One region of the Pseudochelatococcus sp. B33 genome, then DNA from elsewhere that is predicted to be linked to it. Evidence: predicted binding sites of a transcription regulator. Region 1 holds the regulator's gene; each other region holds the start of a gene.

Region 1 (7,823 bases):
GCGCCCATCTACGTGAAGTGGGCTGAAGTCTACAACAAGGAAACCGGCGTTCAGATCAACTACCAGTCGAGCGGTTCGGGCAACGGCATCAAGGCGATCAAGGGCAATACGGTTGCGTTCGGCGCCTCCGACGCGCCGCTTTCCGGCAAGGATCTCGAAGAGTCCGGCCTCGTCCAGTTCCCGACCGTCATCGGCGGCGTGGTGCCGATCATCAACCTGGAAGGCATCGAGCCCGGCGTGCTCACGCTCGATGGCGACACGCTGGCCAAGATCTTCCTCGGCGAGATCAAGCAGTGGGACGACGCCGCCATCAAGGCGCTGAACCCGGACGTCACTCTGCCCTCGACGGCGATCGCCGTCGTGCGCCGCGCCGATTCGTCGGGCACGACCTTCGCCTTCACCAGCTACCTGTCGGAAGTCTCGGCCGACTGGAAGGGCAAGCTCGGCGCCGGCACCACGGTGCAGTGGCCCGTCGGCCTGGGCGCGCCGGGCAATGACGGCGTCGCCAACAACGTTGCCAAGATCGCCGGCTCGATCGGCTATGTCGAATATTTCTACGCCAAGAAGAACAACCTTTCCTACGCCAAGCTCAAGAACAAGGCGGGGAAGGTCGTCACGCCCGAGACGGCGTCATTCCAGGCGGCGGCCGGCAACGCGGACTGGACATCGGCTCCCGGGTTCGGCGTGGTTCTCGTCGATGAGCCCGGCGACGAGTCCTGGCCGATCACGGCCGCGACCTTCGTGCTCGTGCACAAGGACCCGAAGGACAAGGAGCAGGTCGCGGCCGTTCTGAAGTTCTTCGACTGGGCGTATGCCAAGGGCGCTCCCTATGCGGACGAGCTCGCCTACATTCCGCTGCCCGACAGCCTGACGGACCGAATCCGCGCGGCGTGGGCGGCCGAGGTGAAAACCAACTGAGCTGCCGCTCGTCCCGGCGGCAGGTTCGTGACATTGACGAGCCGATGATATAGGGGGGTGCCATCGGAGCGCCCCGTTTTTGCCCGCTCGTCGCACTGGCCTCAGGCCTTTGCCACGGCTCCCGCCGCCGGATCTGTCGCGCCTTCCGCCCGACAGGGGCCGCATGCGGCGGCGCTGTCGTGCGGCGGGCCGACGAGTGCTTTTTTCGCGCACAGGCAAAGAGTTATGGCCGACGTTGCAATCAAGGACGTATCCCACGCTGGCGATGGGATAGGGAACCGTTCGCGGATCCTGGACAAGTTCAGGCGGGGGGACAGGTTCTTCTTCTATCTGACCCGAACCGCAGCGCTTCTGGTGCTGGGACTGCTGTTCGCCATCGTCGTGTCGCTCGCATACGGCGCGTGGCCGGCGCTCAGCCATTTCGGGTTCAATTTCTTCGTGTCCCAGTCGTGGGACGCCAATGCCGAGGAGTTCGGCGCGCTGGCGACGATCTACGGCACGCTGGTGACGTCGCTGATCGCCATGCTGATCGCCGTGCCCGTGGGGCTCGGGATCGCGGTCTTCCTCACCGAGCTGTGCCCGCCGATCCTGCGCCGGCCCATCGGCATCGCGATCGAACTGCTCGCCGGCATTCCGTCGATCATCTACGGCATCTGGGGCTTTTTCGTCTTCGCTCCGTTCCTGCAGCAGACGCTGCAGCCGTTCCTGATCTCGCTGTTTGGCCCGGTGCCGGTCCTCAACGCGGTTTTCGCGGGTCCGCCCTACGGGCTTGGCACGCTCACCGCCGGCCTCATCCTGGCGATCATGGTGCTGCCCTTCGTCGCCTCGGTGTCGCGCGACGTGTTCGAGACGGTGCCGCCCGTGATGAAGGAGGCTGCCTACGGCCTCGGCTGCACGACCTGGGAAGTGGTGCGCAGCGTCGTCATCCCGCACACCCGCGCGGGCCTCGTCGGCGGTGTGATGCTCGCGCTCGGCCGCGCGCTGGGCGAGACGATGGCGGTGACTTTCGTCATCGGCAACGCCAAGCAGATCTCGGCCTCCATCCTGCAGCCCGGCACGACCATATCGGCGACGATCGCGCTCGAATACGCCGAGGCTTCCGAGGGGCTCTACCGTTCGTCGCTGGTGGCGCTGGGCCTGATCCTCTTCATCATCAGCTTCATCGTCCTGGCGGCAGCGCGGCTGATGCTGGCGCGCCTCAACAAGCTGGAGGGCTGACCATGGCGCTCTACGCCGCGCGCAGGCGCTCCAATCGCATCGCCATGAGCCTTTGCACGGTCGCGGCCCTGTTCGGCATGCTCTGGCTGGTGCTCATTCTCGCGGTGCTTGTCTGGCAGGGGCTGGCCGGGCTGTCGCCGCACGTGTTCACGGAGATCACGCCGAGCATCGGCAGCACGGGGGGCGGCCTGCTCAACGCCATCATCGGCTCGCTGATGATGGTGTTCTTCGCCGTGCTCATCGGCACGCCGCTCGGGCTTCTGGCCGGCACGTACATGGCGGAATACGGCCGCTATGAAAAGCTGACGAACGTCGTGCGCTTCATCAACGACATCCTGCTGTCGGCGCCGTCGATCGTCATCGGCCTGTTCATCTACGAAATCCTGGTCGCGCCGTTCGGCACCTTCTCGGGCTGGGCGGGCTCGGCGGCGCTCGCCGTCATCGTGATCCCGGTCGTGGTGCGCACCACCGAGGACATGCTGCTGCTCGTGCCGAACCAGTTGCGCGAGGCGGCGGCGGCGCTCGGGTTGCCTCGGTCCATCATCATCAGGCAGGTCGCCTACAAGGCGGCGCTTGCGGGGATCGTCACCGGCGTGCTGCTGGCGGTGGCGCGCATCAGCGGCGAGACGGCACCGCTGCTGTTCACCGCGCTCAGCAACAACTTTTTTTCGACTTCGATGTCACAGCCGATCGCCAGCCTGCCGGTCGTGATCTACAACTTCACCAAGACGCCTGACGAGAACATGCAGCAGCTTGCGTGGACGGGCGCCCTGTTGATCACCTTCACGGTTCTCGCGATGAGCATCGCGGCTCGGGCTCTCTCCACGAGGAGGACGAAATGACAATCCAGACCGCCACGTCCCCCGGGCCGCCGGCGATCCCCGCGGGCCCGCTCACCGAAAAGGTCTCGGTCCGCAACCTCAAGTTCTACTACGGCAGCAACCTGGCGCTGAAGAACATCAACCTGCCGTTGTACGACCGGATCGTCACGGCCTTCATCGGCCCGTCGGGTTGCGGCAAGTCCACGCTTCTGCGCGTGCTCAACCGCATGTACGACCTCTATCCCGGCCAGCGGGCCGAGGGCGAGGTGATGGTCGACGGCCGCAACGTGCTCGATCCCGGCCAGGACGTCAACGCGCTGCGCGCGAAGGTGGGCATGGTGTTCCAGAAGCCGACGCCGTTCCCGATGACGATCTACGAGAACATCGCGTTCGGCGTCCGCCTTTACGAGAGCCTGAACAAGGCGGAAATGGACGAGCGGGTCGAGTCCTCCCTGCGCCGCGCCGCGCTGTGGGAGGAGGTGAAGGACAAGCTGAACGTCTCCGGCCAGAGCCTTTCGGGCGGGCAGCAGCAGCGTCTATGCATCGCGCGCACCGTCGCGGTGAAGCCGGAGGTGATCCTGTTCGACGAGCCCTGCTCGGCGCTCGATCCGATTTCCACCTCGAAGGTGGAGGAACTGATCGACGAATTGCGCGAGGACTACACGATCGCCATCGTCACGCATAATATGCAGCAGGCGGCGCGCGTGTCTCAGTTCACAGCGTTCATGTATCTCGGCGAGCTGGTGGAATTCGCGGAAACGACGAAGATCTTCACCGCGCCGAACGATAAGCGGACGCAGGATTATATCACCGGCCGTTTCGGCTGATCGCTGGGATCGGGCGGCGGGGTGCTGTCCATTCTGGCCTTTTGAACGGGATGTGTGGTCATGCCTGAGCATATCGTGACGTCATTCGATGCCGATCTCGAACTCTTGCGCAGCAAGATCGCCGAGATGGGCGGCATCGCGGAGAAAATGCTGGACGATTCGACGCGTGCGCTGGTGCGCCGCGACGTCGCGCTCGCGCGCCAGGTCATCGATGCGGATGCGAGGCTCGACGGCCTGCAGCACGAAATCGAGGAACACGCGGTCGCGACCATCGCCCGGCGCCAGCCGGTGGCCATCGACCTGCGCGACCTCGTGTCCGCCATTCGCGTGGCCGGCGACGTGGAGCGCATCGGGGATCTCGCCAAGAACACCTCCAAGCGCGTGCTCGCCATCAGCAACGAGGCCCATCCGGCCAAGATCGTCGGCGGCGTTCAGCACATGAGCGACCTCGTGCAGGCGCAGCTCAAGGACGTGCTCGACGCCTACGCCCAGCGCGACGAGCAGAAGGCGCTCGATGTCTGGAACCGGGACGACCGCATCGACGCGCTCTACAATTCGGTCTTCCGCGAGCTTCTGACGTATATGATGGAAGATACGCGCAACATCACCTTTTGCACGCATCTGCTGTTCCTGGCGAAGAACATAGAGCGCATCGGCGACCACACCACCAATATCGCCGAGACCATCTATTACCTCACCACCGGCGAGACGCTGTCGGGCGAGCGCCCCAAGGGCGACACGACGAGCTTCGCGACGGCGGAAAAGCTATGATCGCGGTCGGCCGAGCCGGCTGACGCGCAAAACCATGTTTCCTTCTCCGATGTCCGGAGGGTATGCAGATCTTTGAACACGTGATGTCTCGCGCCCCTGCGAGCGGTATAACGAGGATCTTATGGTGGGACCGCGCATATTGATCGTCGAGGACGAAGAACCGCTGGCGCTGCTGCTGCGCTACAATCTGGAAGCCGAGGGCTATTCTGTCGATAGCGTGGCGCGTGGCGACGAGGCCGAGATACGCCTGAGGGAACAGGTTCCGGACCTCGTGCTGCTCGACTGGATGCTGCCGGGGCTTTCCGGCATCGAGCTGTGCCGGCGGGTGCGCGCCCGGGGCGATACGGAGCGGCTGCCGATCATCATGCTCACCGCCCGCGGCGACGAGGGCGAGCGGGTGAGGGGGCTTGCCACCGGCGCCGACGACTATGTCGTCAAGCCGTTTTCGGTGCCGGAGCTGCTCGCGCGTGTCCGGGCGCTGCTGCGGCGCACGAAACCCGGCCATGTCGCCACCCTGCTGCTCGCCGGCGACATCGAGCTCGACCGCGAGACGCGCCGTGTGCGCCGCAACGGCCGCGAGCTGCATCTGGGGCCGACCGAATTCAAGCTGCTCGAATTTCTGATGCAGAGCCCGGGACGTGTCTTCACCCGCGAGCAACTGCTCGACGGCGTCTGGGGGCACGACGTCTATATCGACGAGCGCACCGTCGACGTCCACGTGGGACGTCTGCGCAAGGCGATCAACCGTCCGCGCAGTCCCGATCCGATCCGCACCGTTCGCGGCGCGGGCTATGCCTTCGACGAGACGTTTGCCCGCGCCGAATAGGCGGGGCCGTGGCCGCCGGCGCCGCTTCTGCCGGTGCGGTGTCCGCTGAAACGGCAAAGCCTCCCAAGTTCCTCGGGAGGCTTTCTCTATCTCGGCAGTGATGTCGTCGGGCCGACCTGCTCAGGCCCGCTTGCGGTCCCGCCGGCGTTCGAGAACCGGCTGATAGGCGATGCCGGCGTGGTGCGCGCAATAGGGCATACCCGTCACCGAGCGTGCGCCGCAGAAGCGGAAGCTCGGCGAGGTCGGGTCGCCCACCGGCCAGCGGCACATATATTCTCGCAGGTCCATGATGGTGACGCGCTCGGAGAGCGGCACAACGACGCTTTCCCGCGCTGCCGGCACCACCTGCGGAGCGATTTGAGGCACCGCCTGCGGAACGACTTTGGCGACGACATCCTCGGCCGGCCCGGCAACCGCACGAGCGGCGGCGAGGGCGGTATTGCCGAACGTCTGGGCCTGCGGCGGGGGGTCGGCTGGCGGGACGGCGGGAGCCCGGGGGGCGGGCGTGACCGCCGCCGGGGCCTTGCGCACCGGGCGAGGGGTCGCGGCCACCGGAGCCTTGGCGCGTCCGGACAGTCCGAGACGATGAACCTTGCCGATGACCGCATTGCGGCTCACGCCGCCGATCTCCGTCGCGATCTGGCTGGCGCTCAGGCCATCGCTCCAGAGTTTACGCAGTTGCTCGACACGTTCATCAGTCCAGGTATTACCAGGATCGCTCATCATCATGCTCCATTCCACCCCGCGTCGCACGGAATCCTCCATCCCGCCCCAAACGGCAGATCGCCGGGCGCAACGTTCACCTGAGAGGAAACGCTGGGTAGGAGGCAGCCAAACGACATCTCGTGGCCGTCACCCGGGAAACTACAATATGGCGCGACTCTCCTGCAAGAGTCGCGCATGCTTTCGCATGCATTTTCCCACAGGAGAAGTCGTAAACAATTCTTTGACAGCGCAGAAATTGCTGTGAATGCGGGCAATTTCAAGGCGCGGAGGCGACGATCGCGCAAAAAATCCCGCCCGAAACCTCCTGGGGGACGGATTTCGTTCCGGTTTTCGGCCTGCCGGCCGATATCGGCGGATCGCCGCCCGCCGGCAGGGCGGCGGCTGCGGCCTTTGCGCGCAGTGCTGCCCTTGCGGGGAATGCCACCATCCTGCCGCGCGGCTCAGATTCAACTTGAAACTGCCTGCCGCGGCCGCTAAGTTATACAACATGCCGTCCCGTGGGGCGGCTTTTTCCATTGCGCCGTTCGCATTCGCCGGGCTCTGATGGGTGCTTGCCCTCCGGTCTTCCGTCCCGGCTCCCGAACCCGGTGCCGATCCGGTTTCCCGATCCCCGGCCCGGATCGTTTGCGGCGGATGCGTGCCACGCCGGGGCGTGCCGCGTGCGTGGCGCGCGTGCCGCTCTCACGTTCTGGAGTAACAAGCTGTGACGTCGCCGATTTTGCCGACCTATGCGCGGGCCGATGTTGTATTCGAGAAGGGCGAGGGTGTCTGGCTCGAGGCGCGCGGCGGCGAACGATATCTCGACCTCGGCTCCGGCATCGGCGTCAATGCGCTCGGCTACTCTCACCCGCATCTCCTGGCGGCGCTCGAGGAGCAGGCGCACAAGCTCTGGCACGTATCGAACCTGTTCCGGATACCCGCAGCCGAGACGCTGGCCCAGCGCCTCGTCGACGCGAGCTTCGCCGATACGGTGTTCTTCACCAATTCGGGCGCGGAGGCGCTGGAGGCCGCCATCAAGACGGCACGCAAGTATCAGGCCGTCAGCGGCCATCCGGAGCGTTTCCGCCTCATCACCTTCGAGGGCGCGTTCCACGGGCGCACGCTGGCGACCATCGCCGCCGGCGGGCAACAGAAGTATATCGAGGGCTTCGGTCCGAAGGTCGAGGGGTTCGACCAGGTGCCGCTGGGCGACTGGGAGGCGCTTGCCGCCGCCATCACGCCCGAGACGGCGGGCATCCTGATCGAGCCCGTGCAGGGCGAGGGCGGCATCCGCCCGGTTCCGCCGGCCGACCTGCGCCGCCTGCGCCAGATCGCCGACGATCACGGGCTGCTGCTGCTGCTCGACGAGGTGCAGTGCGGCATCGGCCGCACGGGCAAGCTCTTCGCCCATGAGTGGGCCGGCATCCGCCCCGACATCGTCGCGATCGCCAAGGGCATCGGCGGCGGCTTTCCGCTCGGGGCGATGCTCGCGACCGCGGAGGCCGCCAAGGGCATGACGCTCGGCACCCATGGCACGACTTTCGGCGGCAATCCGCTGGCGACGACGGTGGGCAACGCCGTGCTCGACATCATTCTCGCGCCGGGCTTTCTGGAGGACGTGCAGGCGCGCTCCGGGCTGCTGCGCCAGCGGCTGGCGCAGTTGAAGGACAGTCATCCCGACGTGATCGAGGAGGTGCGCGGCGAGGGGCTGATGCTCGGGCTGAAGCTCAAGGTGCC
Region 2 (7,823 bases), on a different contig from region 1:
CGCCGCCGCAAGGTCGCCGGACAGCGCCGCTGCCACCGAGCGGGCCTGTTCGTATCCCGTCAGCAGCAGGAAGGTCGGCGCCCGCCCGTAGCTCTTGACCCCGACCGTGTAGAAGCCGCTCTCGGGATGCGACAGTTCCCGGTAGCCGTGAGGCGGCACCGAGCCGCAGGAATGCATGTTCGGATCGATGGAGGGGCCGAGCCTTCTCGCGCACTCCAGCCATGGATCGAGTTCGAGGCGCAATTCGCGGGTGATGGCCAGGTCCGGGCGCTGGCCGGTGCAGACGACGATGCGGTCGACCGGGCCAAGCGCCTGCGGCCCGTCGGCCGTCTCCCCCTCGACGATCAGGCGTCCGGCCTCCTCGTGCACCTGCCGGATCGCGAAACCGGCAACGAGCCGGATGCGGCCGTGCTCGATCAGCCGGCGTGTACGGGTGCCGAGATCCGCGCGCGAGGGGAGTTCATCGGCCGCGCCGCCGCCGAATACGCGCGCGAGATTCGTGCCCCGCGTCGCCCAGACGATCGCCGTCTCCGGTGCCTCCCTCGACAGGCGATCGAGATCGAGCAGGACATTGGCGGCGGAATGCCCGGCACCGACGACCAGCGTCGTCCGGCCGGCATAAAGCGGCCGGTCGCGCCCGAGCACATCCGGAATGCCATAGGCGATCCGTTCCGCGAACGCGGCCTCGCCCGTCGCCGCGATGCCGTCGGCGCCGAGGGGATTGGGCGAGGCCCAGGTGCCCGAAGCGTCGATGACCGCGCGCGCCAGATCGCGGCGCTCGCCCTCGGGTGTCTCGACAACGAGAACAAAGGGCCGCCCGTCACGGCCGCGGCTGACGACCTTGTCGATGCCATGGCGGGCGATCGCGGTGACGCGGGTGCGTATCTCGATGGCCGCCGACAGCGCCGGCGCGTCCGCCAGAGGTTCGAGATAGTTGGAGACGAGTTCATGGCCCGTCGGCACCGTCTCCCCATCCGGCATCCGCCAGCCGTGCCGCGCGAGGAGCCGCACCGCCTCCGCATCGACGCAGTACCGCCACGGCGTGAACAGGCGGACATGCCCCCAGTCGCGGATATTCGCGCCGACGATTGAACCGGCCTCGTAGACCCTCACCGGCATTCCCCGGCCGACGAGATGGGCGGCCGCCGCAAGTCCGACGGGACCGGCGCCGACAACCGCGATGGGCAATGCAGAAGGAAAGGGCGCGGACATATTTTATCCTTCCGGGATTATCGAAATAGCTGGCGAAGAAAAAACGCCTCAGGCGAGCGCGGCGGCCTTTTCTCGTGGAGCGCAGCGGGCGTCGATGCAGCATTCGTCGACCAGAAAGCCGACGAGGCCGTGCATGGCCGGATAGTTCGCGCGGCAGATCAGCGTCGTTGCCTGCCGTTCCTGGGTGACGAGCCCCGTCGAGATCAGGCGGTGCAGGTGGTGGGACAATGTCGACGCGGCGATCCCGATCCGCTCCTGCAGGCTGCCGACGGGAAGGCCGTCGTCGCCCGCCCGCACCAGCGTCCGGTAGACGCGCAGGCGCGTGACGTTCCCGAGGGCTTCAAGTTGCGTTGCCGCTGTTTCGATATTCATGGAAATAGCAGTAACCCTCGCTCGTCCGTCGAGTCAAGCCATACTTCGAAGTGATTCGAAATATAGGTCCGAACGGCGCGATTGGAGGTCTTCTTTGGCCCCGCCGTCCGGCCAGCTATCAGTGCGGCGTTTCCGGTCGCGCGCACGCCGCTGTCGGATCGAGCATGGCCGCTACCTCGCCGCAAAGACCGGGCTGCCCCTTGCAGCAATCCTGCACGAGATAGAGGACCAGCGCCTTCATGGCATCGAGCCGGGCGCTGTAGACGATCGAACGGCCGGAGCGCTGCGATGCGATCAGTCCCGCGCGCTCGAGGATGGCGAGGTGCGTCGACATGGTGTTGGACGGAACGCCGACAATCCGCGCGACGTCGCCAGCCGGTAAACCATCCGGTCCTTCGGCGACCAGCAGCCGGAACGCCTCGAGCCGGGTTTCCTGGGCGAGCGCCGCCAGCATGGCAAGTGACTGGTCTGTCGTGATTTCGGTCATCGTGCAATCCGTTCGGTGGGCATCGGGCAAATATCTATCTATCGCGAATAACGGAAGTTGGTGATCGGTGCAAGAAAAATGTCGATATTTCTCGAAATGTCGTTGCATGTGACATTTCGATGGTTGTAGAAATGAGGGCAACGAACAACAGGAGGAGCCACTTCCATGCCGTCCCAGCCGTTCCGCACCCTCTTCCTCTGCCGAGAGAACGCCTGCCGTTCCATTATGGCCGAAGCGATCCTCCGCGATATGGACGATCGGTTCGAGGTATTCTCCGCCGGGAGCCATCCCGCGGCCGCAATCGATCCGGACACGCGCTTGCTCCTCGGTTCGCTTGGACACGACACGGCGCCGCTTCGGACAAAGAGTTGGGCAAGTTTTGCAACGTCCACCGCACCTGCACTCGATTTCGTTTTTACGGTTTGCGATCGCACGGCGGGCGAGATTTGCCCGAGTTGGCCCGGAAATCCCATCACCGCCCATTGGAGCATTCCCGACCCGACGCTCGCTCAGGGCAACATCGCCGAGCGAGCGTTGGCGCGATGTGAAGTATATCAGATGCTTGCCCAGCGCATTTCCATTTTCATCAGCTTTCCACTTGAGACTCTTGATCGCCTCGCGCTGACGAACAGGATTGCCGCGCTTGGTCGGCTTCGTTCTATCTCTGAAGGAAATGCAGAGAAAGCTGATAATCCTCGCATGACTATTTACAGACGATCTCATGGTTAATCTACGTCGATATATCAAAGTATAGCGATATTATTGTTGTTATATGATTATGTATTGCGCAATTAATAAGCATTTATTATTAAATTATGCCAGTCGTGTTATGCAACATAACAAGAGGTTATCATGATCAGCAGACATAAATCTTCTCATCGGATTCCAACAAGGCGTGTTCCTGTCGCCGTTGCCCGATCCTGCTTGGGAGAATGGTTCATGGAGAGCTTTAGCCCGAAAAACGCGCTTTACGCGGCAACGCTTGCAACGGCCCTCTGCCTTGCTGGACAGGCAAGAGCCATTGAACTCAATGGAGCAGGTTCATCGTTTGCTGCCAATTTCTACAAGGAGTGGACGGCCGAGTTCAATCGGGCCAACGCGGACGTCGCCGTCACCTACAAGAGCGTCGGCAGTGGCGAGGGCATTCGACGCTTCACGCAAGGGAGCGTTGATTTCGGCTCGACCGAGCGCCCGATGACCGATGAAGAAATCGCGAACGTGCCGGAAAACGTGTTGCATGTGCCGACGACCGCGGGGATGGTCGTTCTGGCCTATAACATCCCGGGCTTCTCCGGGGATCTGCAGCTAAGCCGCCAGGCCCTTGTCGGTATCATGAGCGGCAGGATCAAGACGTGGGACGATCCGCTGATCCGTGCCGTCAATCCGGGCGTCGACATTCCGAAGCGCAATATCGCGATCGTTGCCCGGCGTGATGCGAGCGGTACGACCTTCGCTTTCACTACCCATCTCGCAGCCGTGAGCGATACCTGGAAGGAGGTTGGCACCACCGTCGCGTGGCCGAACAACGCCATGATCGTCTCGGGCAATGAAGGTGTTGCAGGCCGGATCGCGATCACGGAATACTCCATCGGATATATCGAGTATTCCTTCGCCGAACAGTTGAACCTGCGGCCCGCACTTATCGAGAACAGGGCCGGGCAGTATATCCGTCCGGACGACGCTTCGGGCTCGGCAGCGCTTGCCTCGGCGCTCGACGGCATGCCGGACGACGGACGTCAGATCATCCCCGACCCTGCGGGAGATACGGTCTATCCCATCGTGTCCTATAACTGGACCTTGTTGCGCAAGACTAACAAGAATCCGCAGGTCGCCGATGCGCTGAAGCGGTTCGTCGGCTGGGGACTGGTGGGGGGCCAGAGCTTCGCCGACAGACTCGGCTACATCCCGCTGCCCGTGCCCGTCGTGAACCGCGCGCAGGCGATCCTTGCGGGATTGCACTGACAGAGGGCAGTCGCGGGTTTCTCGCGATCAATAAAGGAGCTGCGCCATCCGACGAAACGTCATCGGATGGCGCTCCGGGGCGCCATCGAAAATGAAATACCTCACCAAGACAGACCTTGCTGACACCAGTAAATAAAAATTTATCCATTATATTATATAAGCACTTAATGCATATAATTGTTATCTTATATATATCAATTCATCCAGATATTATGATATTACTTATTTGACACACGATCGTCATCTGTTATTACTATGTGAAGCATAGGCGCTGTCAGTGCCGCCCCTTCCCATGCTCATAAGAGAGTCGCCATGACCAGCAGAACCCATCCCTTCGCTTCCGCATCGAAGTCGCTCATCAAGGCGGCAACGGCCGCGTTCATGCTTGGCAGCCTGCTTACGCCTTCCTTCGCCCAGCAGGCGCCAACCGTACTGATCGACGGATCGAGCACGGTTTTCCCGATCTCCGAAGCCATGGCGGAGGAATTCCAGAATAAGCAGGCAGGGAAGATCCTCGCCACCGTTGGCTCGTCCGGCACGGGTGGCGGGTTCAAGAAGTTCTGTCGCGGCGAAACCGACATCACCGGCGCATCGCGTCCGATCCGCTCCGAGGAAATCGCGCTTTGCAAGGAAAGCGGCATCGAATTTATCGAGTTGCCGGTGGCCGTCGATGCTCTGGCAACCATCATCAATCCGGGCAATGATTGGGCTACCTGCCTTTCCGTTGCCGAGTTGAAAAAAATCTGGGAACCGGAGGCACAGGGCAAGGTCCAGAACTGGAATCTGGTCCGCGAGGGCTTCCCGAACGGTCGTCTGGCCCTGTTCGGCGCCGGCACCGATTCCGGCACGTACGACTATTACACGCTGGCTATCAACGGTAAGGAACACTCCAGCCGCGGCGACTACACGGCGACGGAAGACGACAACATCACCATCCAGGGGGTGATCGGCGACAAGAATGCCCTCGGCTTCCTCGGTCTGGCATACCTCACCGAGAACGCTGGCAAGGTGAAGGCCGTCGCGATCCGGCAGGAGGACGGCTCCTGCGTGGAACCCTCGATCGCGACAGCCACCGACGGCACCTATCAGCCGCTGACCCGCCCGCTCTTCTATTACGTGTCCAAGCAGGCGGCGGACGCGAAGGAACATGTTCGTGAGTTCGTGGCGTTCCTGTTCGATGCCGATAATCAGAAGGAACTCGTCAGCGAGGTTGGCTACGTGGCGCTGCCCGCCGAGGCTGCGACCCTCGCTCTCAAGAAATTCGAGAACCGCAAGACGGGCTCCCATTTCGAGGGCGGCTCCAAGATCGGCGTGACCGTGACCGATCTGGTTCAGGACGCAGCCAACTGACGCGATGGCCAGCCACGATGGCTGAGGTCAAGCGCCTCGGCCATCATCACTACCGGAGATGCGCCAATGAGTTCGTCGGCTGACGCCTTCCGGCCTTCCGAGGCCTTCCTTCGCCGGCGCCGGTTGATCGATCTCGGCATGCGCGCCGTGCTCTTTCTGTCGGCGGCACTTTCCGTGTTCGTGACTGCCGCGATCGTTTATGTCCTCGTCAGCGAGTCGTGGGGCTTTTTTACCGAAGTATCGCTATGGACATTCCTCACTGATACTCAGTGGACCCCCGTTTTCGCGCAACCCCGCTATGGCATCCTGCCGCTGCTGACCGCGACGCTATGGGCTGCGGGTATAGCGATCGCCATCGCGATCCCGTTCGGAACCGTTCTCGCCGTCTATCTCAGCGAATATGCTCCGGCCGCCGTGCGCGAAACCGTCAAGCCGATTCTCGAACTGTTCGGCGCCATACCGACGGTCGTCTATGGATATTTCGCCCTGCTGTTCCTGACGCCGCTGTTTCAGACCTTCATTCCGGGCTTGACCGGATTCAACCTGCTGGTTCCGGGGATAGTGCTCGGCATCATGATCCTACCCTACATCGTCTCGATCAGCGAGGACGCAATGCGTGCCGTTCCCGCGTCGCTGCGCGAGGGTGCATTCGCGCTTGGCATGACGCGCCTTCAGACGACCTTCAAGGTGATCATCCCGGGCGCGTTCTCCGGCATCACCGCGGCATATCTGCTCGGCATGTCCCGCGCGGTAGGGGAGACCATGGTGCTTGCCATCGCTGCCGGGCAGAATCCAAACCTGACCGCTGATCCGCGTGAAGGGGCGGCGACCATCACGTCCTATATCGTGCAGATGAGCCTCGGCGATCTGCCGCACGGTTCGCTGGCGTACCAGACCATCTTTGCCGCCGGCCTTGCGCTGTTCGTGCTGACGCTCTTCTTCAATATCGTCGGTTTCTTCCTGCGCCGACGCTTCCGGGAAGCGTACTGATGACCTCCGAAATTCTCACACGGGCCGCCACGGCCTCATCCGAGCAGGACGAAATCGTTCTGGTAGGCAGGGCACGCCGAAGGGACGCCATCTTCGCCGGCCTCGGTCTTTTCATTCTCTTCGTGGCCATGGCGTTCCTGCTGGCGTTGATCGCCGATCTGTTCGTGGATGGCTTTTCCAGGATAGACATAGCTTTCCTGACCGATTTTCCTTCCCGGCGCCCCGAACGATCCGGCATCCTTTCCGCATGGGTCGGCACATGCCTCGTCATGTTCGTCACTGCCATGCTCGCCATCCCGCTCGGTATCGCCGCCGGTCTCTACCTCGAGGAATATGCGCCGAAAAACTGGTTGACCGACATCATCGAGATCAACGTCACCAACCTCGCCGGCGTTCCTTCGATCATTTACGGTCTGCTGGCGCTCGGCTTCTTCGTCTACCTGGCCGGGCTTGGCCGGTCGGTCATGGTTGCCGGCATGGTGCTTGCCCTTCTCATCCTGCCGATCGTCATCGTCGCAACGCGCGAAGCCATCCGCAGCATTCCGCAAATGATCCGGGAAGGGGCTTACGGGATCGGGGCGGACAAGTGGCAGACCATGTGGCACTATATCCTGCCGGCAGCCCGGCCCGGTATCCTGACCGGGGCGATAGTCGGCCTGTCGCGTGCGATCGGCGAAACGGCGCCGATCATCACCATCGGCGCGCTGACCTTCATTGCCTTTCTGCCGCCGGCGCCGGTTCAGCCAGATTTTCCCTTCGTCAACTTTGACTGGTTGCACGCGCCCTTCACCGTGATGCCGATCCAGATGTTCAACTGGATCTCGCGCCCGCAGGCTGCCTTCCACGTCAACGCCGCCGCCACGGGTGTCGTACTCCTCATCATGACTCTTGGCATGAATGCCATTGCGATCTGGATCCGCTTCAGGCTGCGTCGCCGGATTGGCCTCTGAACCAAGGACAGGACTTGAACACATGGTCGAAACGCCCGCTCCCACCTTTCAGAAGCTGATCGCCGGGGAGACCGAATCTGGCGGCGTCGGCGGCATCCTGGCCCGCCCGGACAAACTCCGGGCCGAAGTTCGCAATCTGTCCTTCTGGTATGGCGACTTCCTCGCCCTGAAATCCGTCAACCTGCCGATCGCTTACCGGGAGGTCACGGCGCTCATCGGTCCTTCCGGCTGCGGCAAGAGCACCTTGCTGCGCTCGTTCAATCGCATGCACGATCTCTATCCGGGAAACCGCTATGATGGCGAGATTACGCTCTTGCCGGAAGGGAAGAACGTGGTCGGGCCGCAAACCGATGCGATACTGATCCGGCTTCGCATTGGCATGGTGTTCCAGAAGCCCAATCCGTTCCCGAAATCGATCTACGAAAACGTGGCGGCGGGCCTTCGGGTCAGAGGCATCAATCGCAAATCCGTGCTTGACGAGCGGGTGGAGGAGGCGCTCA
Region 3 (7,823 bases), on a different contig from region 1:
ATAGAGACGCTGACATGATCTAACTCTTTGATATCGAGCGAATTCTTATCGATCAAATGATTCCATTTGATCGGAACGTACTCTCGAACAGGCGGTCGAATACGCCCATCTCGATCCAGCGGTAGTAGCGTCGTCTGGCGGTCGAAAGCGACGTGGGCGCGGGTGACCGCGCCGCCTACCGGCCCACGCCCACGCTTCCGTTGACGATGATGCCGGTGGTCGTCGCCGCACCCATGAGACCGAGATACCGGCTCAGCGTCGACGAAGATAGTCCGCCGCCAGAGCGTGCCCGCGCCGGTCGTGGAGCAGCGGCCGCGGTCTCGGCGGCGGCAAGCCGCTGGCCCTCCTTGGGGGACACGCCGAGAAGCTGGCTGTAGAGCGCGCCCGGCATGGGGGCCTTCGCGCCCTGCTTGAGGTAGTTGACCACCTGCTTGCGCTTCGCCGGTGAAAGACCGGACCAATGCCTCTCGATGCCGCTCCGCAGTTCCGCGGCGATCACCGTGCTCAGAGGCAGGGGAGGCATGCCCTTCGCCTCGAAACGCTTCAGCAGAGTGATCGCTCTGGCACGCTTCGCGGAATCGATCCTTCCTGACCTCGGCAGCTTCCCGGTGTTGGAAAGCTCATCCAGATAGAGAATCGCATCGAGATCGCGCTGCGTCATGAGCCGGCGGCTTCCCCAATGGGCGACGAAGACCGGGTCGGGCTCGACCAGCAGCTTCCGCAGCAGGGTTCCCCGGTCGCGCGGGTCGAACCACGTCGCAGCGATATGGGCATGGCGGATCATGAGCGCTTCAGGCGACCCCGGCGACTGCGCCAGGGTCGAGCGGCTGAAGCCGAGGTTCGCGAGCGCCTTGCGGCACGCCGCGTCGCAAGTTTGCGCGTCGCCGAACGACGCCTGAAACTCGCCAGTGACGCGGTCGAGCTCGGCTTGCGACAGCGAACGGCCGAGATAGACGTTGAAGAAGGCACCCAATTCCTGCTTGACGGCGTCTGTCTGGGCGAAGGCGGGCAATGCCACGAGCGCAGCCGTCAAAGCGATGGCTGCCTGCTTGGCGAGCAGGCGGAGTGAGCCTCGCATGACCATTTCCTTTCATCGGAAACGTTTTACAAGAGGCTTAGATCGCGCCAGTGACATGGGAGTGACCCGCTTCATGGGTCCTGACCGCTGAGAGCGCCAGGAGACCGACGCCCCCCCGATGGACGGTTGCCGCTCTTCAGTCCGTCGCATGGGTGACGGAAGATGGTGTCATCCTCCCGCAAGATCCATGAAAAAGAATAGGGTATTTTGCGGCAATACCGCCGTTTTCGCATCTGTTCCGACTTGACTGCCGGGAAACGGCGGCAGGGCGAAACGGGAGACTCGGGAGCCTCAAGCTATGGAAAAGACGATAATGGTCGGCACCGACGTGGCGCATCTGCTGCTGTTCCATCCGGACGATCTCGCGCATCGCGACAATGATCCCATTGCTTGGTACGGATACGACTTCGCCTATCGCCGCGAATCCGCTGCCGGCCGGTTGATCGCGTGGGGAACGGGTTCCGATGGCGGGTATGCGGTCAGGCTCACGACGGATTCCCTCACCGCGGAAGAGCGGGCGCATGCGTGTGCATCATGGGCATTTCCCCTTCTCGTTCGGCACGGCCGCATCCTGCTCGACAATACCAATGCCCTGCCCGGCGCCAGCCAGGTGGTGGACCCGGACGAGATCGTCGATGACTGGTTCGAGCTTGCCAACGGCTCCTATCGTGTGACCGTCCACCCCGTCGATCGCGCGGAACCGGAAGCGGCGGATCTGCCGGACTATGTGGTGACGTTCGAGGCCGTGGAGAGCATCGCCGGCATTCCGGTGGCCGACACCCCGCCCGGACTTCGGCCGTTCAGGGAGTGGATACCGCGGCAGCCGCAAAGCATGGAGACCGACGCCCGGTTTCTGTGGCAGGCCAAGACGCCGGATGGCGATACGTTTGCCGCGCTTGTCGTGCCCCCGGAGATCGCGCTGCTACCGGGCCTTTCCGCCTCGCTGCCGGTTTCCGAGGAGGTCGCCGACGTGGCCTATCCCAGGAGGGGGGACAGGGAACCCGGATTGATTCTGGCCACGAAGCTGGAGCCCGGCGCTCTGGCGGTCCTCGCCCGCGCATCAGGCCGCTCCTGGATGCGCGGGCGCGGCACCTCGCTTGCCCTGACGGGGCTCGCGGCTGCACGCATTCTCGCGGTCGGCCCCGGCACCGTTCTCGACCAGGCCCGGGTGACTGTGCTGGAGAAGCCCGACATGGCCGCGGACAGGGCCGCGGACGAATCCGACATTGCCGCATGTCGCGCGGCGCTGCTTGCTGCGGCAAGGCGGTCCGGCCTCGCCCATGCCAGGGTCGGACCGCTCCCCGTTTCCGGCTTCGAAATCGAGCGCATGGAGACGCTCGTATCCGCCGAAGCGCTGACCGGATGGGCCTTGGCGCATCTCGTCATGCCGTTCGATGCGCGGCTGGCGCTCTGGGCATCGTCGGCCCGGGAACGCATGGCTGGCATCGGCGACTTCCTCCGGCAGGAAGGGGTGACGGACCGGTCATGACGGCGCGTATGGGGTTCAACCGGGCAGGACGTACCACCGCGTGACTTTCCTGTCGGCGTCGAACTCGACGATGAAGACGTCATAGTCTCCCGCGAAACCCGGTGTGCCGAGGCCATATCCAAACTTTTCCCCGCGAGGCCCGTCCGGCAGCCCCAGCAGGTCTACGACCTCGAGTTGCGTCATGCCGACCCGGAGCCGGCGCTCGATATCGCGTATCATGAGCGAGCGTCGATTGTCGGAGGGGTGCGCGGACTTTTCATTGATCCAGCGCTCGCGATTGTAGACGGTGTAGTCGGGCGTGAGCATGCGTCGCATCAACAGCACCGCGAACGCTGCGACCACCAGCAAGCAGACCGTGATGACGAGAATTTTCAGATATTTTCGCATTCCGTTACCTGCTTCGCTTGTTCCGCCAGGGATAAGGCGTCCACTTGCTGCGCCGCGCAGGCACGAGAGGGACCAGGAAGACCTTGCTGAAAAGGAAGATGGCAATGCCCGCCGCTGCTGCGGGCAAAAATATGGCCCAGGAGCGGACATGCCCCGCAAAGCCCAGGATGACCAGCAGGTAGAAGGGCACGGCTCCGACCTGCCAGCCCCAGTAAGGTAGAGTGAGTTTTTGTCCGCAATTCCTGCAGGGTATTCCGGTAGCGGGCTCGAGCCAGAGCAGCTTGTCCCGCGCGGACATCGCCCTGGCGCCGCAACTGGGGCAATCAAGCTTGGCCGTCATGGGGCGCGACTCGTCATCTCCTTGAGGTCTGGCGGCGCTATTATTAAGGGTGCATGTGACGGTCATGTCACCTGGGGAGCGGCAGCCGCCTGGATGCGGGTCGGTCGGCCTGTTCGCCACAGGAATGACGCCGATCAGTCGAAGCGTAGCGCGCACCTTGAGCAATGATCTTCGCAGCCGCGTTCTGGCCGCTTCGCGGGAGAGAATGTCGGCAAATCGGCTGCGGCCCGGTTCGGGATTTCGACGGCGATCGCCTGGATCGCGAGTGCGCGTGAGGGCCGGTTACTGGCGCCCTCATTCAGCATGCAGCCTCCAATGGGCATCCAACCGGCTGTCAGCGGCCCGCAGCGCGGTGCGTGCAACAAAATTGTCATATTAACTGGTCACAACGAACATATGAGATTTCCTGCTCTTCAAACAGGGTTTGCATCATGGCGTCATCCAACAGTCTTCAGACCCGGGCAGAGGGGCTTCCGGTTCCCGCAGCCGATCCGACCGAGGTGGCCCGCATAGCGGGGTCGATCGACATCGGCGATCGCGCGGCCATCGCCACCTACGGCGATGGCGCCCAGCGCGACGTCACCCGCTATGTTGACAGCATTCTTGCCCAGATCCAGTCCAAGGACATCGGAGAGGCTGGAACGCTCCTCAATGAGATCCTGCTCAAGTCGAAGGATCTGGACCCTGCCTCCATCAAGGAAAGGGGCTTCCTCTCCCGCATCTTCAGCTCCGCCGAGCGGGAGCTTGAGAAGTTCTCGATGCGCTTCCAGGACGTCGCGAGCCAGATCGACCGCATCGGCCTGGAACTTGATCGGCACAAGGACGTGCTCACACAGGATATCGCCCTGTTCGATGACCTCTACGACCGCACCCTGACGTCCCTGCGGGGGCTGGACGCCCACATCGAGGCCGGCAAGTCATTCTCCGAACAGTACAGGGCGTCCACCCTGCCGGAGTTGCAGAAGGCGGCAACCGAATCGGGCGACGCAATCGCCGCGCAGAAATATCAGGACGCCGCGCAAGCCATCGACCGGCTGGAGAAGCGGGTCTATTACCTGCAGCAGGCGCGCCAGATCGCGATCCAGCAGCTTCCGCAGATCCGCATCATCCAGTCGGGCGACCAGACGCTGATCGAGAATCTCCAGGCCACGACGACGCTCACCGTGCCCGCCTGGAAGCAGAAGATGGTCATCCTGCTCGGCCTTCACCGTCAGCGGAAGGCGCTGGAATTGCAGGAAGCTGTTACCGATGCGACCGACAAGATGATCCAGCAGGCGGCCGAGATGATGAAGGATCAGGCCATCTCCATCGAGAAGCAATCACAGAAGGGGATTGTCAGCATCGAGGCGCTCCAGAACGCCAACAAGGATCTTGTCGACACCATCCAGTCGGTCATCAGGATACAGCAGGAAGGGCAGCAGAAGCGAGCCGAGGCGGAAAAACAGCTTGAGCACATGACGAACGACCTGAAGAAGGCCCTCACATCCTCCTGAGGAAACGGCTATGCGCAAATTCATCGCCGCCTTTCTGTGCCTGCTGACGCTGGGCGCATGTTCGGACAACACCCGGGAGGGGACGTTCGCCATCGTCGCGGGCTCGGAAAACCGGGATCTGGAACCGATCGTTCAGGAATTCTGTGCCGAGCAGCGGCGCGACTGTTCCGTCACCTATCTCGGGTCGCTCGACATCGGTCTCTCGCTCTCCGAGTCGGAACAGAAGTACGACGCCGTGTGGCCCGCGGCGAGCATCTGGATCAACATATTCGACCAGGAACGCAAGGTCCGCCATCTGGCGTCCATTGCCCAGAACCCGGTCATCCTCGGCGTCCGCGAGTCCCTCGCGCGCGAACTCGGCTGGATCGGCCGGGACGTCTCGATGACCGACATCGTCGCCGCTATCAGGGACGGCAAGCTCGGCTACCTGATGACGTCGGCAACCCAGTCCAATTCGGGGGCGAGCGCCTACCTTGCCATGCTCTCCGCCGCCGTCACCCACGGCGACACGATCAGGCGGCAGGACCTCGACGACCCGGCCACGACCGAGACAGTAAGAACATTGCTGAAGGGCATCCAGCGTTCGTCGGGGTCATCGGGGTGGCTCGCCGATCTCTATGTCGCCTCCACGCGGCACGGCGCTCGCTACGATGGCATGTGGAACTACGAAGTCACGATCCGTGACGTCAACAACCAGCTTCGGGACGAGGGGAGGGAACTGCTCTACGCGATTTACCCGAGGGAAGGCGTTGCCGTCGCGGATTCGCCTCTTGGGTTCGTCGACCGGACGGGACAGCAGGAAACCGAAGAGTTCTTCCTCAAGCTTCAGGCTCACCTGACGTCGCCGGATATCCAGAAGCGCATTGCCGAAACGGGGCGCCGGCTGCCCTTCGGGTCCGCCTCCAACGCCACGCCGCAGGCGGAGCCTGATTGGAACTTCAATCCGGAAAGGCTCATCTCGACCATCCGGATGCCCGAGCCCGACGTGATCAGGCAAGCGCTCGATCTGTACCAGAGTGCCTTGCGACGGCCCTCGGTCACGGTCATGTGTCTCGATTACTCGGGCTCGATGAGCGGGGAAGGCGAGCGGCAGTTGCGCGAGGCGATGACATTCCTGCTGACACCCGAAGAGATGAAACGGCAACTCGTGCAGTGGTCGCCGCAGGATCGCATCGTCATCATTCCCTTCGACTCCCGCCCACGCCGGGAATTCCAGGCGACGGGTGTCGAGGAGGAGCAGGCTCCGATGCTCACTGCCGTTGAAACCCTTTACGCCAGCGGAGGAACGGACATCTACGCCTGCGCGGTCAGGGCGCTGCAGCGCGTCGACGAGCTCAACAAGAACGAGGAATACTTGCCGGCCATCGTGATCATGTCCGACGGGAAAAGCCAGGGAGACATTGCAGCCTTCCGGCAAGCCTGGGAAAGCAGCACGAAGCCGCCCGTCTTCGGGATCACCTTTGCCGACGCGGACGAGCGGCAGCTCGGCGAGCTCGCCGATGAGACCGGCGGCCGGGTCTTCGACGGACGGCGTGATCTGATCGACGCATTCCGGTCGATGCGGGGGTACAATTGATGCCCACGCTGTCGCGGAACGACTGGCAATGGGTCGCGGGCGGCGTCGTCGGTGCGCTGAGCGTTCCTGTTCTCACGATCGGCGCAGGTATTCCGCTGGTCGTGTCGTCAGCCGTTGCCATCCTGCTCTTTCTCGGCATCGCGCTCCTGCTCTCTCCGAGACGCTTGTTCGAGGGCCTTTCATTCAGGGGGATAAGCAAGGGGCAACTCGAGTTCGCCGCCGCCCTGATCAAGGACGGCGATGCTCACGTGCGCAGGTTGCGCGGGCTGGCGCGGGACATGCCCGGACACGAGATGACGGAGCGGCTCTCCCATCTCGCCGAGACGGGCGCGCGGATATTGTCGCACATCGAAAAGAACCCGCGGAAGGCGCCTTCCGTGGGGCGTTTCGTCAGCTATTATCTGCCGCAAACCGTGCGTATCGCGGAAGGATATCTCATCGTTCACGGCCAGTCCCGGCCGGACCCCAACCGGCTGCGCGAGTTGTCGAGCGTTGTGGACAGGCTCGACACCGTCTTCGACCAATATGCCGAAACGCTTGTGGAAACCGAGCTGTCGGCACTGGACGTCCAGCTTCGCCTGATAGACGCCTCACTCAAGCAGGATATCAAGGAATGACACTGCCGCGTCGCGCTCTCGGGGGCGTCCTGATCGGTGCCGGAATTGTCGGAACCGGGGCCTACGTGGCGCTGAAGGATAACCCGCTTCTGCGCGGACTCACGGGCAACGCCACCGAACTGAGGGGATTCGTCGGCGGCGAGAAGCAGCCGTATCTCGCCAATCCCCGGGTCGCCGATCTTCTCAGGCAACGCGGGATTGTGCTGCATAGCACCATCGCCGGCTCGATCGAAATGGTGCGGCAGAAGTCGCTCATCGACCAGCAGCCGGATTTCCTGTGGCCGTCTTCGTCGGTCATGACGGAACTGGCGAAGATGAACGGCCTGCCCGTGGTCAGGGACCAGACAATTCTCAACACGCCAATCGTAATCTACTCCTGGAGCAGCGTCGTCGACGGCCTCGTCGGCGCGGGGCTCGTCACGCGGACGGCGGATGGCCACCACGAGATCGACACGGGCGGGCTGATCCGGGCCATCGCCTCCCGCACCCCCTGGCAGGATGTCGGCGTTCCGTCGCTCTACGGTGCGATCCGCATTTCCTCGACGGATCCAAACCGGTCCAACTCGGGTTTCATGTTCGCGGGTCTGGTGCTCAGCGCCCTGACGGGCTCGGTGCCGGATGCTGGCGATCTCGACAGGCATTTCGACACGGTCAGGACCGTCTTCGATCAGATGGGGTTCAAGTCCCCAAGTTCGGGGAAGCTCTTCGACCAGTACATCGCCGGCGGCCCCGGCAGCGAGCCGATGATCGTGGGCTATGAGAACCAGCTCGTGGAATGGGCGCAGGCTGACCAGACGCGGTGGGAGCGCGTCCAGGCGGGCAGGGGGGTGAAGCCGCTGCTGA
Region 4 (7,823 bases), on a different contig from region 1:
GCGCGGCAGCAGCGCCTCGACATCCGAGCGCATCTTCGAGAGCGCTTCTTCCGGTTTGATCCTCAGAGTCGAGACTGCTTCGATCGTGGCAGCCATGACCTCGTCGATCTTGGCGGCGTTCTGACCGGGAAAGGCATACCAGGCTACCGCATGGTTAGCGCTGTCGAGCGCTGGCGCGAGCAGCGGCTGATTCACCGCGAGGTTCTTCAAAACGTCGGACTTATCGAAGACGGCGCCGTTGGCCGGAATGTAAGAAGTCTCGGTCGCCACGATTTCCTGACCCTCGACGCTCACCAGATATTTGATGAACAGCCAAGCTGCCTGTTGACGGGCTTCATCCTTGGTTGAAATAGTCGCGACGATACCCGGAGAAGGGATGCCGCCGTCCGCTGCCGGGATGGGGAAAGACGCGACTCCCATCGTGAAACGATCACCGATCTCTTCGAGGCGCGAGGCAATGCCGGAGCTGGTATCGCTGAGCATGCCAACTGTTCCACCCGCGAACGCCTGCCGTGCCTGATCGCGCGTCATCGGCGTGCGTCCCTGACCGGCTTCCCCAATGCGCTTGTAGAAGGTCAGCGCATCAAGACCCTCCGGACCCGTGAATGCGATCTCGGTTTCCGCTTCATTCATGAAGGTACCACCGCGGGCATTGACCTGGGCCTGATAGAACAGTGCATCGGTGCGGTAGAAGCCGCCGACCACTGAACTGTTCAGGGAACCGATTTTGGCAGCGAGTCCAATGATACCGTCCCAGGTATCAGGAAAGGGAGCGTCGCCCTGCGCCTGCTTCACCAAATCCGCATTATAGAACAGAACAGGCACGGAAAGCCCGATCGGAATTCCATGAACCGAACCCGAAACAGTGCCGCCCGCGGCAAGCGCCTCTGAATAATTCTCGCTGGTCCAATCCGGATCGCCAGCGATCAGTCCGTCGAGCGGAACCGTCACACCGAGATCGGCAATGGTGCGCAGAAAATTGGGTCCCTGAAACGAGATGTCCGGCAGATCACCGACCAGTGCCTGTCGCAGCACGGCCTGCACGATATCCTCCTGCGAGCGTTGCGAGGCGTCGAGATTGATCTTGATATCCGGGTTCTTTGCCTCGAACCCGTCCACAAGACGATCGAACATCGACTTGAAGATGGACGGCGTCGCCCATACGTCGAGGGTGATTTCCTCGGCACTTGCGCTTGCAACAGAGGATGTTGCAAGAATGAGGCTGGCGGCGACCGCCTTTAGCGTTGGATGCATGGTGAGTCTCCATCATTGTGCAGGTTGGCGCTAGTCGGGCCGGAGGTCAGCTTGCACCTGAACTCCGGCCCTTCCGATTCATGCAAATCGGAAACCGGGAATGCCTAAGGGCAGCGGACCTCATTTCAGTCCACTCGTGGTCAAACCTTCGACGAAGCGTTTTTGGGCGGCGAGGAAGAGTATGACCATCGGCGCGACGACCACGACCGCCGCTGCCATCAGCGGGCCGTAGGCGCTGCCCATTTCTTCGTTGCGGAAGCGGACAATACCCATCGCCGGCGTCATCAATTGCTCGCTCCGGATGACGGTCATCGGCCAGAATAGATCGTTCCACCGTCCAACGATCGAAAGAAGCGAAAAGGCGACCACCGCAGAGACCGACAAGGGAACCATGACGCGCCAGATGATGGCCCATTCCGACAGTCCATCCAGCCGCGCGGCATCGAGGAAGTCGTCCGGAATGGCCTTGAAGTATTGCCGGAGCAGGAAAATGGCAAAAGGTGATATGGTTCCCGGAAGGATCAGGGCTGCATAAGAGTTCAGTAACCCGAGATAATGAAGCAAAATGAACAGTGGAATGGCCAGAACTTCGGGGGGGATGAGCAACGCAACAAGGACAAATCCAAACAGCACGTCACGCCCGCGAAATTGTAGCTTCGCCAACGCATAGGCCATAGGTGCCGCCACGAGGATTTGTAGGATCAGGGTCGCTATGCAGATGAACGCGCCGTTGAGCATGAAGCGCGCCAGCGGTGAGGAAACGAGCGCTTGGCGATAGTTTTCGTAGCCGTAAAAATGGTTAGGCCAGAAATATACTGTCTGCGCGAAGGCTTCGCTGGGCGGCTTGAGCGAAAGGCTCACCATCCACAGGAACGGAGCTAGCATGAAGGCAGAGGTTCCGATCAGCGTCAGGTGCCGCGCCAGAAGAGACGGCATATGAGACAGTTGGCCGCTCATGTGTAGTGAATCCTCCGATCCAGGATGCGCGTTTGCAAGAATGTCAGCCCGATGACGAGAATGAGGAACACCACGGTCATTGCCGCCCCGTAGCCGGTGCGGAAATATTGGAAGCTCTCCACATAGAGCGTGTGCAGCAAGAGTTCGGAGGAGCTGCCTGGCCCGCCTTTGGTGAGCACTGCGACCGAGTCAAAGGTCTGCAAGGCGCGCATCGAAATAATGACGATGATGAACATGCCGGCAGGCCCCAGCATCGGCAGCGTGACGGTTGCCAGCCGATCCAGCGGTCCATCAGCACCGTCCAGGTCAGCAGCTTCGTAAAGTTCTGTGGGGACCGATTTCAGTGCCGCAATGAAAAGTAGCACCGCATAACCGAGCTGCTGCCATATGCCTACTACCATCAAGGTCGGCAGGACGAGGGATGGATCGCGCAACCAGTTGGATTGTGGCAGACCATAATCTCTGAGCATCAGGTTGATGAGCCCGATCGTGGGATGCAGCATCGCTTCCCAGGCAACCGCCATGGCGGAGAAGGTCGCCATGACCGGCAAAAAATGTACCGACCGATAGAGGGAACGGAAGCGTCCGCTACCTTCGATCGACAGCGCCACTATCAACGATAGTACCAGAGTCACCGGCACGACGACGAGCATATAGGTCAACGTATTGACGAACGAAGACACGAATACGGGGTCGCGTGCCAGCGACAGGAAATTGCCGAAGCCGACGAAATTCAGCGACGGGGCTCCGATCTGCCAGTCAGTTAGCGCGATGATCAGCACGCCCGCAGCCGGTAGGATGACCAACACTGCCATTAGTAAGATGCCCGGCCCGGCCAGGAGATAAGCCGTCCATGCATCGGGACTCCGCGGCGGCCGTGCCCTCTGCGTCAGGGTTTCCATCACTTTCACAGGACGGCCTCCAATGCTGCGGCTGCCGTCTCGACCGGGCGGGCGCGTAGCCGTTGACCGGCCTCATTGAAGACAAGAAGCGCGTGCGGCGATGCGGTAAGGCAGAAGAGGGCATCGATAAATACTCTCGGACGGGCTTCGGCCGGCAGTCGGGCGACAATGGGTGTGTTGCCCTGCGCAAGCCTCATATGGACAAGAATGTCCGCGCCAAGATGTTCGCTCATGAAGATGGTGCCGTTTAGCGTCGCGGCGTTCCGCTCAGTCGCTTCATGCAGATGCTCGGCCCGGATGCCTACCTTAACCCTCGTGCCCGGTGCGCCGTCGATCGGCTGCGGGAGCGCAAGTTCTGTGCCCGGAAGATCGATCACACATGGGGTGCGCAGGACGCCCTCGATGAGATTCATCTGCGGTGAGCCGATAAAGGTCGCCACGCGGATATTGAGGGGATCGGCATAAATTTCGTCGGGCGGACCAAGTTGTAGGATCGTGCCGTCCATCATGAGAGCGACACGATCCGACATGGTCATCGCCTCGGTCTGGTCATGGGTTACATAGATAAAAGTGGCTCCGAGGCGCCGGTGAAGCTCGGAGATTTCCAAGCGCATTTGCACCCGGAGCCGGGCGTCGAGGTTGGACAGCGGTTCGTCCATGAGGAAAACCGCAGGATGCCGTACCATGGCGCGGCCGACTGCAATGCGCTGGCGCTGGCCGCCCGAGAGTTGCCCAGGTTTGCGATGCAGCAGATGGGCGATGTCGAGCGCCTCGGCGGTCCCGGCCACCTCGGCGTGGATGCTCTTTTCGATTGGCCTGGTGTTTGGCAGGAAGCGGCCGAGAAGCGGCAGGCGCTGCCATATGTTGAGCCTCCGCATCCTGAGCGGCAGCGCGATATTCTGGCCTGCCGTCATATGCGGATAGAGCGCGTAGTTCTGGAAGACCATCGCCACGTCTCGCTGCGTGGGGCGCAGTCGATCCACAGGCATTCCGTCGAGAGAGACGGTTCCCGTATCCTGAGCTGTCAAACCAGCCAGTATGCGAAGCAGCGTGGACTTCCCGCAGCCTGAAGGCCCGAGCAGTGTCAGAAACTCGCCGTTCCGCACGCTCAGGGAGACGTCGCGCAGCACCTGCTGCGAACCGTATGTTTTCGTAACCTGTGAGAACTCCACAGCCGCCATGGCACCTTGCCTTCCTATTGGGACTAGACGACTATATGCTATGTATGAAGTTGATGTGACATAGGGGCGCTGGATGGTCGAACGGCCGAAGATGAGCGCCGTCTATCTGGGATGGCAGAGGGGAGAACTGTGAAGGGGATCGACATCACTCAGGTCGTACTCGCCAACGCGGCGAATTTTCCCTATAAGTATAGACTACTATTTTCTATGTGAGTCGTTTGTGACGTGGTTTGAGGTGAAGATGACGGAACACGGCCTGACCCTTTGGCGACAAATTGGCCAGAGTCTCGTTGAAGACATTGAAAAAGGTGTCCTCACGACGGACCAGCGCCTTCCCTCCAGCGAAGCCCTCGCCGCGCGTTTCGGTGTCAACCGCCACACGGTTCGTAAAGCGATCGCGCATCTGGAGGCGGAGGGAAAGGTGCGCATCGAGCGTGGTCGCGGCACCTACGCGGTCGTCAATCCCCTGAAGTACAACATCGGACCGCATCAGCTTTTCGAACAAAATCTGGCGGGGAACAATCTCGTCCCGGCTCGTACCGTTCTGTCGGCCGTCGAATGTCTGCCGTCGAGTGAGATTGTCCAGGCGCTGAAGCTCGGAAGCGGAGAGAATGTTCTCTTCGTCACGACGCTCGGCCATGCCAATGACGTAGTCGTCAATTATGGTCGGCACTATGTCGCCAGCAGCCGGCTTTTGGGCGTCGTCGATCTTTTCAAGTCACTGGTCGGACGCAGTAGTCAGCAATTTTCATTTTCCGCGCTTTTTGAGCAATGCGGTGCCACGGGTTATCAACGCCAAAATGTCCGGATTCGATCGCGTCCGCCTGAGAACGAGGAAGCTCGCCACCTCGATATTGCAGCGCGTGAGCATGTACTGGTCACCATCGTTACCAGTGTCGATGAGAACGATGTACCTTTGACGCACGCCGAAACTTGCTTTGCGAGCAGCCGTGTCGAACTGACCTTCAACTTCAAGGACTGATACCGCGCTATCTTCCCGGCTTTCTCTCCACCGCCGCATCGCCGAATGCATCCTTCTCCACGTCATGGCTGTCCACAGCCCATTGTCAGCACGATTGGCAGAAGAAGCCGGTTTCGCGCGCAACTAATCTGTACACATTCCCGAACCACCCCGTGCTTCTAACGACGGCTGTTCTGTGCCAGCTCGGCTTCCGCCTGCTCGAACCATGTAATGACCCGCTGCCGGTGGGGCTCCCCCCAGATCCGGATGAACTTCTGCGTATTGTGGTCGCTGCCATTGCGCAGTTCCCGGAGCCGCGACGCGATAAATTCCGCTGTGAGCGGTATCCTGCAAGTTTCGGTGATGCAATATTTCCAGTCATCGTAGGTTGTTAACGATCGCATGGAATTTTTCTCCCAAGCCCCTCCCCTATCCGCCGCATCTGGCCGGGGTAGCCATCGCGGATAATGCATATCGCTGGTCTCCCCCGCGTGGGAAGCGAGCCCTTCACGACATCCCGCCGAGGTCGCCTGTTGCAATCCTGCTGCTGTCAGCGCACAATATACGAAATGTTATATCATCTCATATATGCATGTCCATGCTGCCTGTCACCGTTGAGCACCCCTCTTCAGCGCCCTGTCCGGATCCGCCAAACCTTGAGCACGTGATCGAAGGCGTCGACGGCGCATCCAGCGTGAAAGCACCTGCTTCGCGTGGCCGGGCTCACAGCATGGCCGTGAGCACGTTACATGGCATGTTTGTCATCTTCGCCGTCACACTCCCTATCGGCATCGTGAAGATGCCTGACCGGGTTCGGGAGCAGCCCCCGGATCCCCCTTTGGCGGAACGCACGCTTGGCGCGCTCAGGAAGAGCTGCTCCATGCATGAATCCGCACTTCGGATTCATCCTCTGGTATGGCGCAGATACGAACGGCTGCCCGGTTCCTATGACCACCCAAGGCATTTGCCTGCGCCCCCGATCGAACGGACGAAGACGGGCAACGCATGGGCGCCGTTCCACTGCCAGTCTCGCAAATTCGGGAATGAGCGTGAGGCTGGAAATGCAGGAGAACGCATTCATGTCTGACCCGGTAACGAAGCAATGGCGGGTAGCGAACCTTGAGCATGGGCTTGCTCGCCTCTGTGCGGGTGTCGGTCCGACCGTACTGTTTGTCACGGCGATCCTGGCCGGATCAGCATTGGGGCAACTATCTCCCGGGATTGGCGAGCGCCTTGGCGACTATGTCGACTATACCGTGCTTGTTCTCGTCTGCCTGCTGATGTTCGAGATACGGTTCGCGCGGATCGGGGAGAGCTGGCTGAACATCCGCTTTCTGTCGACTGCCTGGATGGCGAACTTCGTTGTCGTGCCCCTGATCGGGTTTGCCATCGCGTCGTTGTTTCTGTCCGGGCAGCCGCTCTTTTTCACCGGCCTCATGATCTATTTCATGGCTCCCTGTACGGACTGGTTCCTCGGCTTCACCCGGCTTGCGAAGGGTGACACCGCGCTTGGCACCGTGCTGCTGCCGATCAACATGATCACCCAGCTCCTGCTCTATCCCCTCTACCTCCACCTCTTTGCCGAAGGCGCCGCGCCGGTCGGTGCGCCCGAAATCGGCAGCGCGCTGCTGCAATGGTTTCTGCTGCCGTTCGTCATCGCCATAGCCACTCACCAGGTGCTGGCGCGCGTTCTGCCTCCTGTCGCCTTTTCGCGGCTGCTCGCCTGGGCCGGCTATGCGGTTCCTTTCGTGATCGCGCTCCTGATACTGGAGATCTTTGCGGCCAACATTGGCACGCTCATCGAGCATGCCTCCGTCTTCGTGGTGGTGCTGGTAGCGATCTTCATGTTCTTCGTCGCTACATTCGTGATGGGCGCGATCGTCTCCCGGATCGCCAAGCTGACCTATCCCGAACATGCCCTGCTGACCATGACGACGGCAGCCCGCAACGCTCCCATGATGCTGGGTGTGACCGCAATCGCCATACCGGACCAGCCGCTTATCTACGCCACCATTGTTGTTGGCATGCTGGTGGAATTTCCGCACCTGACCGCGCTCAGGCAGATTCTGATACGGGGCCGGGATGAAGAACCCGGCACCCCCGCGCTGTCGGACGACGACGCAAGCGCGACGTCACAAACGCGGCCCAGGACGGCGACGTCGACCTCCTGAGCCGGCCCTTGCTCCTTTTCCTCATACGGCAGCCTCCAGGATCGGCCCCACCTCCGCACCCTCTGTCGGCGAATCGGCCGGCTCCGGCGGCTGCCGCTCTCGCGACTCGCCCGCGAGACGTTTCACGGCCTCGTCAAAGGGAAGCGTTTCAGTGGTTGTTGACCCCAGCCGACGCAACGATACGGTCTTTTCAGCTGCTTCACGCTTGCCGACCACAAGCAGAATCGGAACCTTCGCCAAACTGTGCTCGCGGACCTTGTAAGGGATTTTTTCGTTACGCAAATCTGTTTCTACCCGAAACCCGCTTGCGCGCAGAGCAGCAGCGATCTCCTGAGCGTAGCCGTCAGCCTCCGATGTGATGGTCGCGACTACGGCCTGCAGCGGAGCCAGCCAGAGC

Evidence for each region. The regulator PhoB, encoded in region 1, activates phosphate uptake and scavenging genes when phosphate is short. The targets are predictions, from matches to a motif close to TGTCATNNANCTGTCAT.
Region 2: a site for PhoB is predicted at 4,261-4,277, ahead of ACUSIJ_RS22020 (PstS family phosphate ABC transporter substrate-binding protein). Genes of this name have one in related genera too.
Region 3: a site for PhoB is predicted at 3,652-3,668, ahead of ACUSIJ_RS29000 (toxic anion resistance protein). Genes of this name have one in related genera too.
Region 4: a site for PhoB is predicted at 4,339-4,355, ahead of phnF (phosphonate metabolism transcriptional regulator PhnF). Genes of this name have one in related genera too.

What each region holds. Positions count from the first base shown of each region.
Region 1 covers NZ_JBSEFH010000023.1:40,289-48,111, forward strand. The annotation lists gene pstS (phosphate ABC transporter substrate-binding protein PstS) at 1-918, shown strand, start outside; gene pstC (phosphate ABC transporter permease subunit PstC) at 1,144-2,136, shown strand; gene pstA (phosphate ABC transporter permease PstA) at 2,139-2,978, shown strand; gene pstB (phosphate ABC transporter ATP-binding protein PstB) at 2,975-3,784, shown strand; gene phoU (phosphate signaling complex protein PhoU) at 3,845-4,555, shown strand; gene phoB (phosphate regulon transcriptional regulator PhoB) at 4,680-5,381, shown strand; gene ACUSIJ_RS22375 (GcrA family cell cycle regulator) at 5,502-6,104, opposite strand; gene ACUSIJ_RS22380 (acetylornithine transaminase) at 6,811-7,823, shown strand, end outside.
Region 2 covers NZ_JBSEFH010000022.1:77,360-85,182, reverse strand. The annotation lists gene ACUSIJ_RS22045 (NAD(P)-binding domain-containing protein) at 1-1,212, opposite strand, end outside; gene ACUSIJ_RS22040 (ArsR/SmtB family transcription factor) at 1,261-1,584, opposite strand; gene ACUSIJ_RS22035 (ArsR/SmtB family transcription factor) at 1,703-2,071, opposite strand; gene ACUSIJ_RS22030 (arsenate reductase ArsC) at 2,237-2,800, shown strand; gene pstS (phosphate ABC transporter substrate-binding protein PstS) at 3,011-4,033, shown strand; gene ACUSIJ_RS22020 (PstS family phosphate ABC transporter substrate-binding protein) at 4,415-5,383, shown strand; gene pstC (phosphate ABC transporter permease subunit PstC) at 5,450-6,373, shown strand; gene pstA (phosphate ABC transporter permease PstA) at 6,373-7,323, shown strand; gene pstB (phosphate ABC transporter ATP-binding protein PstB) at 7,346-7,823, shown strand, end outside.
Region 3 covers NZ_JBSEFH010000050.1:6,815-14,637, reverse strand. The annotation lists gene ACUSIJ_RS29020 (hypothetical protein) at 176-1,078, opposite strand; gene ACUSIJ_RS29015 (DUF6386 family protein) at 1,377-2,567, shown strand; gene ACUSIJ_RS29010 (hypothetical protein) at 2,583-2,954, opposite strand; gene ACUSIJ_RS29005 (hypothetical protein) at 2,959-3,294, opposite strand; gene ACUSIJ_RS29000 (toxic anion resistance protein) at 3,726-4,787, shown strand; gene ACUSIJ_RS28995 (vWA domain-containing protein) at 4,798-6,363, shown strand; gene ACUSIJ_RS28990 (5-bromo-4-chloroindolyl phosphate hydrolysis family protein) at 6,363-6,980, shown strand; gene ACUSIJ_RS28985 (hypothetical protein) at 6,977-7,823, shown strand, end outside.
Region 4 covers NZ_JBSEFH010000034.1:15,673-23,495, reverse strand. The annotation lists gene ACUSIJ_RS26525 (extracellular solute-binding protein) at 1-1,254, opposite strand, end outside; gene ACUSIJ_RS26520 (carbohydrate ABC transporter permease) at 1,375-2,211, opposite strand; gene ACUSIJ_RS26515 (carbohydrate ABC transporter permease) at 2,208-3,113, opposite strand; gene ACUSIJ_RS26510 (ABC transporter ATP-binding protein) at 3,119-4,294, opposite strand; gene phnF (phosphonate metabolism transcriptional regulator PhnF) at 4,536-5,276, shown strand; gene ACUSIJ_RS26500 (hypothetical protein) at 5,435-5,659, opposite strand; gene ACUSIJ_RS26495 (arsenic resistance protein) at 6,335-7,426, shown strand; gene thrS (threonine--tRNA ligase) at 7,448-7,823, opposite strand, start outside.